DNA from 4 places in the Rhodococcus sp. no. 34 genome. Region 4 is predicted to be linked to each of the others. Evidence: riboswitches for the same ligand, from Rfam matches in the RefSeq annotation. Region 4 holds a riboswitch; each other region holds the start of a gene.
The links. A riboswitch is a leader RNA that binds a small molecule or an ion and turns the genes downstream of it on or off. The one in region 4 is predicted to bind S-adenosylmethionine.
Positions count from the first base shown of each region.

Region 1: another riboswitch for S-adenosylmethionine. It lies ahead of ACYP01_RS19780 (putative leader peptide); the one in region 4 lies ahead of ACYP01_RS02485 (FAD/NAD(P)-binding protein).
Region 2: another riboswitch for S-adenosylmethionine. It lies ahead of ACYP01_RS06730 (bifunctional o-acetylhomoserine/o-acetylserine sulfhydrylase); the one in region 4 lies ahead of ACYP01_RS02485 (FAD/NAD(P)-binding protein).
Region 3: another riboswitch for S-adenosylmethionine. It lies ahead of ACYP01_RS19810 (putative leader peptide); the one in region 4 lies ahead of ACYP01_RS02485 (FAD/NAD(P)-binding protein).

Region 1 covers NZ_BAAILK010000041.1:510,539-514,066, forward strand. The annotation lists gene ACYP01_RS19770 (ABC transporter permease) at 1-233, opposite strand, end outside; gene ACYP01_RS19775 (ABC transporter substrate-binding protein) at 236-1,873, opposite strand; gene ACYP01_RS19780 (putative leader peptide) at 2,013-2,117, opposite strand; SAM riboswitch class I at 2,111-2,205, opposite strand; gene ACYP01_RS19785 (GNAT family N-acetyltransferase) at 2,223-2,813, opposite strand; gene ACYP01_RS19790 (FAD-dependent oxidoreductase) at 2,822-3,528, opposite strand, start outside.
Region 2 covers NZ_BAAILK010000023.1:161,489-165,016, reverse strand. The annotation lists gene ACYP01_RS06735 (NADP-dependent isocitrate dehydrogenase) at 1-836, opposite strand, end outside; SAM riboswitch class IV at 1,142-1,282, shown strand; gene ACYP01_RS06730 (bifunctional o-acetylhomoserine/o-acetylserine sulfhydrylase) at 1,426-2,751, shown strand; gene metX (homoserine O-acetyltransferase MetX) at 2,748-3,528, shown strand, end outside.
Region 3 covers NZ_BAAILK010000041.1:515,407-518,934, reverse strand. The annotation lists gene ACYP01_RS19820 (HAD-IIA family hydrolase) at 1-398, opposite strand, end outside; gene ACYP01_RS19815 (sulfite exporter TauE/SafE family protein) at 436-1,203, opposite strand; SAM riboswitch class I at 1,403-1,497, shown strand; gene ACYP01_RS19810 (putative leader peptide) at 1,505-1,582, shown strand; gene ACYP01_RS19805 (amino acid ABC transporter permease) at 1,693-2,667, shown strand; gene ACYP01_RS19800 (amino acid ABC transporter ATP-binding protein) at 2,664-3,449, shown strand; gene ACYP01_RS19795 (ABC transporter substrate-binding protein) at 3,484-3,528, shown strand, end outside.
Region 4 covers NZ_BAAILK010000012.1:339,495-343,022, reverse strand. The annotation lists gene ACYP01_RS02485 (FAD/NAD(P)-binding protein) at 40-1,932, opposite strand; SAM riboswitch class I at 1,937-2,030, opposite strand; gene fahA (fumarylacetoacetase) at 2,109-3,299, opposite strand; gene ACYP01_RS02475 (hypothetical protein) at 3,296-3,528, opposite strand, start outside.

The DNA.
Region 1 (3,528 bases), on a different contig from region 4:
AGAGCATTCGTCAGCGACGTCCAGTACTGCACCCACACCGACTGGTCCAAGCCGTACCGTGCCCGAAGCTGATCGAGCGCAGCCTGATCCACTGCAACACCCTGACCGGACGAGTCGGCAGCCATGCTGACGGGATCACTGGGCAGGAGGAACAGAATCACGAACGAGATGGTGAAGGCGGCCCACAGAACCACTGCGGCCTGGCCCAGTCGGGTGAGTACGTATCGAGTCATGATTACTTACCCGACAACCATGCGTCGTAGAACTGCAGGCGCGAGGAGGCTTCGAAGTTCAGGTCCTGCACACTCGATCCGGCGCCGATGGCCTGCGAGAGCTCGATGGTGGGGATGGAGAGTCCACGGTCGAGGATCAATTCCTGTGCGGTGGATACCAGTTCGCCGCGTTGGCCGTTGTCCGTGGCTGCAAGCTGGTCTGTGAGTACCTTGTCGAGCTCCGGATCTGCGCCGCGACGGTTCAGGTTGCGGCCTTCGGTGCTGAACGATGCCCGCAAGATGTCGGCGTCCGCGCGAGTGCTGTTGTAATACAGCGAATCGTAATCACCCGATACTCCCTTCTCGGTCCATTCACCGTTCGAGACCAGGTTGAGCTGCAGGTCGACGCCGACCTTCTTGAGCTGCTGCTGCACGAGCTCGAGGATGGCCTGGTTACCCGAGAACACCGGACTGAAGGTGACGCTGAAAGTGAGCTTCTGCCCGTCCTTCTCGCGGATACCGTCGCTGCCGGTCTTCCAACCAGCCGCGTCGAGGAGTTTCGCCGACTTGTCGGCGTCGTACGTCACGACACTGGATTCGTCGCTGTAGAGCGGAGTGGTGTGAGCCAGCGGGCTCGTGGCCGGGAAGAACGACGGATCCAGAACGGTGTCGACGAGTTCTTGGCGGTTGATCGCGGGAATGATGGCCTGACGAACAGCCTGATCAGCGAGAACGCCGCGACTGACGTTGGGCTGGAAGAAGAAGCTCACACCCGGGTTCGGCCTTGTGAGGATTCGTCCACCCGCGCCTTCGATTTGCGGCGCATCCTGCGGAAGCGCATCGCTGACCGCATCGAGCTGGCCGGAGGCCACGCTGCCGGCCCGCACACCGGATTCGGGAACCACCGTGAAGTCGACGCCATCGAGGTACGCCTCGCCCTGATGCGCGACCGCATCCGAGGCCCAGTTGTATCCCGCACGCTTGGCGATCTTGACGCTCTTGTCCTGCTGCCAGTCGGTGTACACGAACGGTCCGGAGGCGATCACCGCTGCACCGGGGCAGCGCTGCTCGGATGCCAGCGCGGTGGTGGAATCGGCGAGGATTCCGAGCTGTGGCGTCGAAGTTGCTTGCAGGAACTGAACATTGGGTCCGGAGAAATTGATCTTCGCCGTGTGAGCATCTACGACGTCGGTACCGGTGTACGAGGACAGGTAACTCTTCGCCAACGACGCGTTCGGTCCCAGGTTCTTGACCGAGTCGAAGGTCTTCTTCACCGAATCCGCCGTCACCGGTGTGCCGTCACTGAAGGTGGCGTCGTCGCGAAGGACGAACGTGAAGCTAGCGGCGTCGGGGCTGATCTCCCAGCTCTTGGCGAGCCACGGGGTGATCTCTCCGGTGTCGGGATTTTGATCGGTAAGCGAATCCACCACTGTCCGAGTGACATACACGGTCTGGTTACTGCCGGCCTGGGCCGGATCGGCGCACGTCGGCGCCTGCGACAGACCGTAGCGAAGGGTTCCGCCGGACTGGGCGGGGCCTGCGTCGGCAGCACTGTCACTCCCGCTGCTGCAGCCGGCGAGGACGGTGCCGAGAACCGAGACAGCACCGATACCGGCGATTACGGTCGCGCGTTTGCGGGCACCGAATGAGGGCGAAGACACCAAGAACTCCTAACGAGGCATGCCGAAGAGCGCACCCGTCGCCTGAGACGAAAGAGGCGATCGAGCACGAATCACTTGTGTGAGAAGAGAAAACAGACTTGTCGACGACTCGCCTGAGTGTGAATGACTGACCGAGAGGTCAGTTGGTACAGAAAGATCCCGCGGTGCGGCACAGGTCTACGTGACGACGCGACCAGGCGGTATCGAAACCGCCTTCGACTGCCTTCATTTCGTGTTCCTCCATCGGTCCTGGCGGTAGCACCCGCACCCGATCACTCGGGGGGTTGCTGCGACTTCAATGAGCCAGGTCTCTCGGTCGCTCTGGATGGTCGTTCGCAAGTGTACGAGGTCAAACCCGGGTGTTGTCAACCCGGTCGGTAGGAATTGCTGCTCGGGTCACATTTTCGAGGACCCGAAGCTGCTTTTCGAACGGGTGGATGCCCACCTCTTCGGGCGAGAGTGACGCGTCGTAAAGCGGTGTGTATCCACTGGACAGATACAGCGCGACGGCCTCCGGCTGCCGAGGACCCGTCGTGAGAAACACCCGGTTGTATCCACGAAGTTCGATCTCTCGTTCCAACTCGCGAACGACGGCCTTGCCGAGGCCGCGCTTCCGATAGTCGACCGATGTCCAGATTCTCTTCAGTTCGGCAGTGGTGGAATCGAATTGACGAAACGCACCACCGGCGATCGGCAGACCGTCGTGGGTGAGCACCAGAAGCGCACCCTGCGGGTAGGCAAATTCTTCTGCCGGATACGTCGTGAGATCCTCGAGCATCGCTTCGCGAGTCCCGCCGTAACGCGAACTGTATTCGAGTGCCAACTCTGCGATCAGTGGAGCTGCCAGGGGATCGTCCTGCGATACCGAATAGACCTCTACCGCTCCGATACCCTCGAGCTGCCGAGTTCCGAGCTCCAGTGCCACAACACTTTCCTCCATGAATCTGGTCAACGCTCCCCCAGCCTGAAAACTTCCGGAGCGATGGTGGTTCCGTCGACGAGGTCCGCCACAAGTTCACCCAAGGCCGGACCGAACTTGAACCCATGCCCCGAGAACCCCGCCGCCACTGTGACGGCGCCGACTCGGTCGATGACGAAGTTACTGTCCGGCGTGCTCGTGTACAGGCACGTGATCGACTCGACACGGGTGGAATCGACGCCGGGCAACCACGACTCGGCGTACTGGGCCAATCGCCGCTCTCCGTCGACGTCAGGGGTGTAGTCACGGGTCTGCGGAGTCACCACCGGCCCGGTCGCGTGTTCGCCGATCTTGATCCCGTCCTCGGAACCGAGCCCGTAGATCCCCGCGGTCTCCAATTCTGCGCCGGTGTGGTGAACGAAACTCGGCCACTCGACTCCGGGATCGAGCGGTGCGAAGTGTGCTGGTTGTTCCTGTGTCGTGCGCAGTGTCGGCAATACGATCTCGGAGCCGAGACCGCTGTCTGCGATCAGGTCCGCAGTCCACGCACCGGCCGCGATCACGACCTGACGAGCTGCGAGCGTTCCACTGTCCGTCACCACGTCCACGCCGTGGGACGCTCGCGCGAGTGCCAACACCCGAACATCGTGACGGACCTCGGCACCGGCAAACACCGCTCCCGCCTTCAGAGCGGTCACGGCGCGGTCCGCGTGCAACCGGCCTGCGTCGGGGTGAT
Region 2 (3,528 bases), on a different contig from region 4:
TCGGACTGGACGTCGCCGTCGTAGTTCTTGCATGCCCAGACGTATCCGCCCTCCCACTTGAGTGCGGAAGCGACCATGTCGTCGATGAGGCGGTGCTCGTAGGTCAGACCTGCAGCATCGAACTCAGCCTTGAACTCGGTCTCGTAGACGTGCTGGAAGATGTCCTTGAAGGCACCGTCGTACGCCTTGAGAATGGTGTTCTTGGTGGACAGGTACACCGGGTAGTTCTGCTGCAGTCCGTAGGTGAGCGACGCGCGAGCGAAGTCACGGATGGACGTGGTGAAGTTGTACTGCCCCTGGACGACGCCGCCCTCTTCGGGGAAGTTGACCAGTTCGTGCTCGATCGGTGCGCTGCCGTCCTCAGGCGTGTAGGTGATCATCACCTTGCCGGGGCCGGGGACCTTGAAGTCTGTGGCGCGGTACTGGTCGCCGAATGCGTGACGGCCGATGATGATCGGCTTGGTCCAGCCCGGAACGAGTCGCGGAACGTTGGAGATGATGATCGGTGCGCGGAAGATCGTGCCGCCGAGAATGTTGCGGATCGTTCCGTTCGGGGAACGCCACATCTTCTTGAGACCGAATTCCTCGACACGTGCCTCGTCCGGCGTGATCGTGGCGCATTTGACGCCGACGCCGTGCTTCTGGATCGCGTGCGCTGCGTCGATGGTGACCTGGTCGTCGGTCTCGTCGCGGTACTCGATACCGAGGTCGTAGTACTCGAGGTTCACATCGAGATACGGATGGATCAACTTGTCTTTGATGAACTGCCAGATAATGCGCGTCATCTCATCGCCGTCGAGTTCGACGACGGTGCCCTCAACCTTGATTTTGGACATGGGTGCTTCGCGTCCTCCTAGGAAGTTTCCCTGGTTACACGGTTGCGGTCACACTTTGTGAGTGGGTCCGCGAACGGTTCGATTATCAAACCTAGACGGTGTGGACTGATCTCGGGAGATGAGTCCCAAACAAGACAAGCGTACTGCTAACCCGTGAGGCCGCAACCGGCAGGTCCACTCATCGGTCTCTACTCGCGAGTAACTTTTGCCTGCTAGTGGGCTGCGTCGCTCTGCCTCGCGTGCGGTTGCGGCTCACATTTCGCCCCGTGTCAGGACTGCGCTCACTTCCCGGTAGAATCCGACTTGGTCATGAGTGCCAGCGTCAAGCCCCGGCTCGCTGGACGGCAACCCTCCAACCGCGGTGGGGTGCCCCGGGTGATGACCAGGTTTCCCGACGTGGATCTGCTCGCGCAGTTCCACCGCAATTCGGGTGACAAGCGCGGGTCCGACAGGGACGGACCCCAGACCGGGCCGAGCCCCACGGAGGTATTTCAGTATGTGTCGCACTTGTAGATAGACCCCAGCACGGGGCGGCGATCATTCGCCCCCGTCCGACATCTATCCGTCAGACCACTGGAGTGAACAGATCATGACCGACAACACAGCCGACGCCGCAGCAACTTCGGATCCGACCGCGAACTGGTCGTTCGAGACCAAGCAGGTGCACGCCGGACAAACAGCGGACACCGCCACAAATGCGCGCGCTCTGCCGATCTACCAGACCACCAGCTACGTCTTCGACAGCACCGATCACGCTGCTGCACTGTTCGGCCTCGCCGAGCCGGGCAACATCTACACGCGGATCATGAATCCCACACAGGACGCCGTCGAGCAGCGCATCGCTGCCCTCGAAGGCGGAGTCGCCGCACTCCTCCTCTCCTCGGGTCAGGCCGCCGAGACCATCGCGATCCTCAACATCGCCGAGGCCGGCGATCACATCGTCTCCAGCCCGTACCTGTACGGCGGCACGTACAACCTCCTGCACTACACCCTTCGCAAGCTGGGTATCGAAGTCACGTTCGTCGAGGATCCCGACAATCTCGAGCAGTGGCGCGAAGCCATTCGCCCGAATACGAAGGCGTTCTACGGCGAAACGATCGCCAATCCGAAGAACCACATCCTCGACCTACCCGGTATCTCGTCACTGGCCCACGAGAACGGTCTTCCGTTGATCGTGGACAACACAGTCGCGACGCCGTACCTGCTTCGCCCACTCGAACACGGCGCCGACATCGTCGTTCACTCCGCCACCAAATACCTTGGTGGACACGGCACCGCGATCGCCGGCGTCATCGTCGACGGTGGCACTTTCGACTGGACGCAAGGTCGCCACACGAACTTCACGACGCCTGATCCCAGCTACCACGGCGTCACCTTCGCGGACCTCGGCGCGCCGGCGTTCGCACTCAAGGCCCGCGTCCAACTGCTGCGCGATCTCGGTTCCGCCGTGGCGCCGTTCAACGCGTTCCTCATCGCGCAGGGTATCGAAACCTTGAGCCTGCGCATCGAGCGCCACGTATCCAATGCACAGAAGGTCGCCGAATTCCTCGACGGCCACGTCGAGGTGGCCTCCGTTTCCTACGCGGGACTTCCCTCCTCGCCATGGTTCGAACGTGGAAAGCAGCTGACGCCCAAGGGAACCGGCGCCATCGTCACCTTCGAGCTGCCCGGCGGTATCGATGCGGGCAAGACGTTCGTCAACGCCCTGACGCTGCACAGCCACGTCGCCAACATCGGTGACGTTCGCTCACTCGTCATCCACCCCGCGTCGACGACACACTCGCAGCTCACCCCCGAAGAGCAGCTCGCCTCCGGTGTCACACCCGGGCTCGTCCGCCTCGCGGTCGGCATCGAAGGAATCGACGACATCCTCGCCGATCTCACCGTCGGCCTGGCAGCGGTGGCAAACTCGTGACCGTGAACGAATTGGAGCCCAGGATCGACCTCCTGCCCCCACCCGACGGCCAGGTGGGGTTCGTCGACATCGGTGCCCTGGAACTCGAAAGCGGCGCGGTGCTCCCATCGGTTTCGCTCGCCGTTCAGCGGTGGGGTGAGCTTTCCCCGAACCGCGACAACGTCGTACTCGTCGAGCACGCACTGACCGGAGACTCACACGTCACCGGACCGATCTCCGCGAATCAGCCCTCCCCCGGCTGGTGGAACGGGATGGTCGGCCCCGGCGAACCGATCGACACCGGCGAATGGTGCGTCATCGCAACCAATGTCCTCGGTGGTTGTCGCGGCACGACCGGTCCCAGTTCGCCGGCCGACGACGGCAAGCCGTGGGGCAGCAGGTTCCCGGAGATCTCCATCCGGGATCAGATCGCGGCGGAGAAGAAGCTCGTCGATCTCCTCGGGATCGACCAGTTGGCCTCGGTAGTCGGAGGATCCATGGGCGGCATGCGCACACTCGAATGGGCAGTTACCTACCCGGACAGCATTCGCTCCGCGTTGGTTCTCGCAACCGGTTCACGGGCCACTGCAGATCAGATCGGCACCCAGACGACGCAGATCGCTGCCATCGTCTCCGATCCGGATTGGCAGGGCGGTGACTACCACGGAACGGGGCGGGCACCTCGCGCCGGACTCGGCATCGCCCGTCGCATCGCGCACCTCACGTACCGCACCGAGTCCGAACTGGACGCACGCTTCGAGAACTCCGCTCAGAACGACGAAAATCCTTGGAACGGTG
Region 3 (3,528 bases), on a different contig from region 4:
GCCTCGAAGGAGTACGTTCGCGTCTCGCCGAGGACGACGTAGTCGGGGTCGCTGTCCGTCAGGACGTAACCGATGTCGTGCAGGGCAGTGGTCAGGCCCGATTCGCCGACCACGTAGGCGCTGCCGCCCGGCCGCTGGTTGGCCAGGAACGTCGCGGTTGCGAGCGCTGACGTCCAGATCGACTTCTCCGGGATGTCGAGTCCCGAATTGAGCAGGCGTGCTCGCAGGTCACGCGGGGTGCGGATGGAGTTGTTGGTGAGCACCATGTACGGGATGTCGTTCGACGCCAGCTCTGCCAGGAACGTGTCCGCTCCAGGTATCAAGTGCTCCTCGTGGACGAGAACCCCGTCCATGTCCATGAGGTAGGTCCAACCGGTCTGATCTTCTGTACTGGTCATTACTCCAGTATGTGCGGGTGGCGCCCGATGTGGGCGGTCAAGCGAGAAGGCGCCACAGTCCGATCAGGCCGACGACGACAATCGTGTAGCGCAGTGCAGTGGGGGACAGGCGCCGTCCGTAGCGGGCACCGAGAACGCCACCACCGAGTGAGCCGACGGCGATCAAACCGGCTGCTGCCCAATTGATCTGATCGAATGCCAGAGTGATGTACATCCCTGCTGCAACGATGTTGACGAGCAGCGACAGCAGGTTCTTCGCGCCGTTCATGCGCTGGAGGGTTTCCGGGAGGATGGCACCCATCACACCGATGAGAAGGATGCCCTGCGCGGCAGTGAAGTACCCGCCGTAGATGCCGACTGCAAAAGTGCCGGCGGTCAGGAGCATCAGCCTCTTGGTGGACAGCGTCGTTTCTTCGGTGGAACGCTTCTTGGCCCACGCCTGGATGCGTGGTTGGAGGAGGACGAGCGCGAGAGCGAGGACCAGCAGCACCGGAACGATGGTCTCGAACAGTTTCTCGGGTAGATGCATGAGCAACCACGAACCGAGTAGTGCCCCGGCGAGTGACGCCGGAATCTGCCACTTCAGTCGATCCCACTGTCCGGACAGCTCACGTCGGTAGCCCCAGGTACCCGAAACTCCGCCGGCGACGAGCCCGACCGCGTTGGACATGGTTGCGGTCACGGGCGGCATGCCGAAGGCGACCAGGGTGGGAAACGTGATCAGCGTTCCACTGCCGACCACGGCGTTGATCGCGCCCGCGCCGATACCGGCCAACAAGATGAAGAAAGCGTCGAGTCCACTCACTCCGCAGACGGTACGGCAGAGGAAAAGTCAGTCCGGACGGCGGTCCCGGTCTTCATTCGAACGCTCCATTCAACACGCCGAACGCGGCTGCGGACACCGTTGGAATCAATGCGATTTCAACATCGTGGACCCTTCATTTCCCTTGCAGTGCAGGGAAATACAACATTTGACGACTCGACATTTCGCGTCTAGTCTTTGCTCACCATCCAGAGCGACCGAGAGACCTGGCTCGTCGACGTCGCAGCAACCCCCCGAGTGATCGGGAGCGGGTGCTACCGCCAGGACCGATGGAAGGCATCACATGGGTACCACTTCGCACGCTGCGCACAAGCGACGTCACATCGATCTGTGCCGCACCGCTTCGTGTCACTGTCGCTGACCGAACTCTCGTCGTCTTCGCAACTCGAGCTCACCAACTCGAGGACACAGCTGCGTTCCCATTTCCCCGAAAGGTCTATTCGTGATGTCCACTCCGTCAGGTAGCGCGCCGTGAGCGCGCCCACCGATGTCCGCCCCGAAAAGTCGGTGTCCGAGTCGCAACTACCCGACTCGGAGCTTGTCGTCGCTCGCACCTGGCACCCGTTGCGCTGGGTGATCAGTGCGGTCGTGCTGGTCCTGCTTGCTCAGTTCATCCACGGGCTCGTCGTCAACCCCGGCTGGGACTGGCCGACGTTCGCGCAGTACTTCACCGCGAAATCAGTGCTCGCCGCGCTGTGGATGACGATCAAACTGACCCTGTGGGGGACGATCCTCGGATTCGGTCTCGGTGTTTTCCTGGCACTCGGTCGGTTGTCGAAAAACCCGGTCCTGCAGGTGATCGCCTGGACCTACATCTGGGCCTTCCGCTCGATTCCACTCATCGTGCAGCTGCTCTTCTGGTTCAACATCACATACCTGTACCAGACGCTTTCTCTCGGAATACCTTTCGGGCCCGAGTTCTTCACCTTCCAGGTCAGCGGTGTGATCGGCGGATTCACCGCAGCAGTCATCGGTTTGGCGCTGCACCAGGCTGCATACTCGGCCGAGATCATCCGCTCCGGAATCATCTCGGTGGATCACGGTCAGATCGAAGCTGCTCACTCGCTCGGTATTCCGCGCAGTCGCCAGTTCTTCAAGATCGTTCTCCCGCAGGCAATGCGAGCGATCCTCCCCAACGCCGCCAACGAGGTCATCGGACTCTTCAAGGGAACGTCGATCGTCTCCACCATGGCAATCGCCGAACTGTTCTACCAGGTGCAGGTCATCTTCGGCCGCAACGGACGAGTCGTGCCCCTGCTGATGGTCGCCACGATCTGGTACATCATCCTCACGACGTTGCTCTCGATCGGTCAGTACTACGTGGAGCGCCACTATGCACGAGGATCCGCCCGTGCGCTTCCGTTGACTCCGGTACAGAAGGCGCGCAAGAAGTTCGAAGAGATTCGCGATGCGCGTCTCGATATTCCGAGAGGTGCGACCCGATGACCGCAGAACTGGCCGAAGAGACGGTGTATGCCGTCGAAGCGCGCGGAATTCACAAGTCCTTCGGTGCCTTGGAAGTACTTGCCGGCGTTGATCTCCTGGTCCGCAAGGGCGAAGTGACCGTCATTCTCGGTCCGTCGGGTTCCGGTAAATCCACCTTGCTGCGAACCCTCAATCACCTCGAGAAGGTCGACCGCGGAACCGTACGGATCGACGGAGAGCTGATCGGATACCGGCGCAAGGGAAATCGACTCCACGAACTGCGTGACCGCGAGATCCTGAAACAGCGTTCGCACATCGGATTCGTGTTCCAGAACTTCAACCTGTTTCCGCACCTGACCGCGTTGGAAAACGTGGTGGAAGCGCCGCTCTCGGCCCAGAAGCGTGATCGTGACGAGGTGTACCGCGAGGCCCGCGCGCTGCTCGAGCGAGTGGGGGTAGGCGACAAGGCGGACGAGTATCCGCGCCAACTCTCCGGTGGCCAGCAACAGCGCGTCGCGATAGCGCGAGCGCTGGCACTGCGGCCGGCGGTCATTCTCTTCGACGAGCCGACGTCGGCGCTCGACCCGGAACTGGTGGGCGAGGTTCTCGAAGTCCTCGCTCAGCTGGCCCGTGACGGCGCCACCTTGGTGATCGTCACACACGAGGTCGGATTTGCTCGGGAAGTGGCGGACACTGCGGTCTTCATGGACGGCGGCGTCATCGTCGAACAGGGCCCGCCTTCGCAGGTGATCGACAATCCGGTCCACGAACGGACCAAAGCCTTTCTCTCCCGCGTCCTCTGACGCGACCCAGACTCATTCCCGGAAGGAAAAATTGATGTTCTCCACATCCCGTCGCGCGACTTTTCTGATCTCGGCGCTT
Region 4 (3,528 bases):
CCCGTGAGCGGTTAGGGAGTCTCTGGACTCCCTAACCGCTCACAGGCGCGCAGCGCCCAAAATCTCCGCCGCCAGGGCGTCGTTGTGCCGGAAAAACCCCGCATTGGTACGGGGACGAGGGAAAGCCGCCGACCAGTTGTGGCCTGCAACCCACGGCCCGGCCGCGAAGCGGCGAGGATGAGCTGTGTTGTTCCGGTCGAGAATTCGTGAAGTACCGTCGACGGCGAGCTTCGCCGAACTGTCCACGGTCGCACGAAGTTCGACTGCCTCGCCCCGACCGTGAAGCGTCCGCAGGAGCAAGTCACCGCTCGCGCTGATGGAAGCAACCGGCAAGCGTGCTTCGACGAGGGTGTTCGCGGCCACGATGTCGGTGTGCGACGCACTGCGCGCGACAAAGATCCCAGCCCCCGTTGCCGGGTCGATCTCGGTGGAGAACACCGAATCCGGCCCGAGGAACTGGACGATGCCCGCCTCGTTGAGGGCGATCAACTGTTCCAGTCGCTCGGGTGGCGGACCACTGGCGATGAAGCTGAAGAACGAATGAAGCCAACCCTCGACGTCCTTGGCGACGGATTCGGCCGGGATTCTGCCGCGCCGCAACAATTCTCCGACGGTCATGTACGTCGACAGCAGCGCTGAGAAGACAGCCGCGTCGGCGCTGAAATACGGGTCCGACCTCCGCGCGACATCTGCCGAGATGTATTCGGTGATCCGGGACTGGACCTCGGCAAGCCCGTCGTAGCGCTCACCGCCGAGTGGGCGGTTCAGCCGCTCGAGATCGATACGGTCTTCCGGCTTCGGGACTGCGTTCTCGACCAGTTCATGCAATCGAGGCGATCCCCAGGCCAGCGAGGCGAATTCGGCGTCGAACTCCTCCCAGGTGCCCACTGTCCGATCCGGGTGAGATGCGAACAGCTCGTGATAGTGGGCGCCTGCCAGTTCTTTCGACGCCAAGGGCCAGATGTCGTTTCGGAAATCCAACGGTCCGTCGCCGGGAACGAGATCAGCGGTGAAGAACCGCGGTAGCGGTGGCCGTGCGTCAGCGATCGAGTACGAAATCTTGGAGTGATACGGCACTCCGCGACGAGATCCGGCATACAACAGGGGTTCCCGACCCGAGGGAGCGTAAGTGAGGATGCCGTCTTCACCGCGTTCGAAGATGCCGCCACGGCTCTCGGCGAGGAGAACCATCCAGTCGATGAAAGCCAGCCCGAGTCCGGCGATCAGAACCGGTTCGCCTTCGGGAATGACATCGGCGTCGAGGTCGGCAGTGTAGCCCGGACCCACATACGTCAACCCGTGATCGGACGCGAAGCTGGTCAGCGCGGTTTCACGTGGGGCAGGCAACGCATCGGGGTGCCCTTGTGCGAGAAGGACGGTCGTCGCGTCGATGACAGCTCCGTCGTCCAGATGAACCGTCTGTGTCTCGCCGACGTTCACGATGTCGACCACGGATCGTCGATGAACTCGAACGTCGACGTGCGCTGGCGCGGAGTCGACTGCAGTCTCGAACACCCAGTTCAGGTATCGGCTCTGCAGTGACCTCGATGCAAACGACGACGGGGTGATCGTCGGAACTTCTGCTGCGATTTCTGGGAATTCGGCAAGCTCAGCCGAGCGCTCGGCGACCCATTCCGCGAGGGTCGGACCCGGCAGCACCGGGCCGGTCACGGCGGTGGTCTCGTCGGTGAACATCGTGACGTCCGCGGTTGTCGAATTCATCCACAGAAGCGGCGCCTGGCTGCCTCGCCAAATACGGCCGGCGCCTGCCGGATACGGGTCGACAACGTGAATGTCGATCGGTGTGGGATCGGCGTTCACCGATTCGTGAGCGAGGATCCGCTCGAGTACGCCGGTCCCGCGGGGTCCACCGCCCACGATCACGATGACAGCTGCTGTCCCCACTGAGGTACGGGGTCGATCGCCTGGCACGAGTCCTCCATCGGACCTGGCAGAAAGCACCCGCACCTCAGCAGAGGGGGTTGCTGCGACGTCACGGAGCCAGGACTCTCGATCGCTCTGGATGGTTAGTCCAGCTTATCTTCGGAGAATCGTGAGGCAAGGAATTCCGGACATCAGATCAGCGTGAATCAAACAGTTGTCAATCACTATCTTTCGGTTTGCGTTGCAGGCAGGATCCGAGCGTGAACATCCCCGAAGCCGATTCGTGATCCGCCGACGCCGGGAGCGGTGGCTGAGATGGCGATGGTGTCGCCGTCTTCGAGAAAGGTACGGGTCTCGGAGCCCACAGCTACGGGTTCCTTGCCGCCCCACGTCAGCTCGATGAAGGCGCCGCGCTGATCTTTGTCCGGTCCGGAAATGGTTCCGGACGCGAAGAGATCGCCGGTGCTCGCTGCTGCGCCGTTGATGGTGGTGTGCGCGAGCATCTGCGCAGGCGACCAGTACATCTGGGCGTAGGGCGGCCGGGAGACGACGTGACCGTTCCATTCGACGGCCAGGTCGATGTCCAGCCCCCACTTCTCTTCACCACGCAGATAGGAAAGCGGTTCGGGATCCTGCACCGGAGTGTCGATTCGGGCTGCTTCGAGAGCGAGCAAGGGTACGACCCACGGTGAGATGGAGGTCGCGAAACTCTTCCCCAGGTTCGGACCGAGGGGCACGTATTCCCACGCCTGGATGTCTCGGGCAGACCAGTCGTTCACGACGACGGCGCCGAAGACGTGCTCGGCAAATTCGTCCGGGGTGATGGAATCGCCCATCTTCGAGGGAGTTCCGACGATGAATCCCATCTCGGCTTCGATGTCGAGGCGCCGGGACGGTCCGAAGTCCGGGCTTTCCTGATCGGGTGCCTTCCGCTGTCCGCAGGGACGAACGATGTCGGTGCCGGAGACGACGACGGTGCTCGAGCGCCCGTGGTATCCGACGGGAAGATGCTTCCAGTTCGGCATCAAGGGGGCTGCGTCCGGGCGGAACAACCGCCCGAGGTTGGTTGCGTGATTCTCCGAGGCGTAGAAGTCGACGTAATCGGCCACTGCGATCGGCAAATGCATTGTCACCGAATCAACGGAAAACACTGCATTCGAGTCTATTTCGCTAGTCACGAGCTCCGTGATCCGGTTTCGCACCGATACCCACTGATCTCGTCCCTGAGCCATGAACGCGTTCAAAGTCGGTTCGGAGAAGATGGAATCACCCAGTGTCGCTGCGAGATCGACCACCGATTCGGCGACGCGCACACCGACACGCGGTAACCCTCCCGCGGGGGAGAAGACCCCGTACGGCAGATTGTCGAGACCGAACAGTGAGTCGGCGGGAATGTCGATGGTCGTGACAGTCATACGAGAGTTCCTTCGGTTTTGTCGGAGCGGACGATCAACCCGAGGCCTTCCAGCTCGGTCAGAGGGTCCGAGATGCTGCAGGTACCGAACGAGAGGAATCGGCGACGCACCTCGCCGGCCTCGTCCTCGGTGAGGTCGGCCAGGGCTTGCGCGATCGATTTTCCATCGCGCTGAGACAGTGCAGCAACAATTTCCGAACGATCGGCGCCCCGCCTCGCCGCGTCGACGG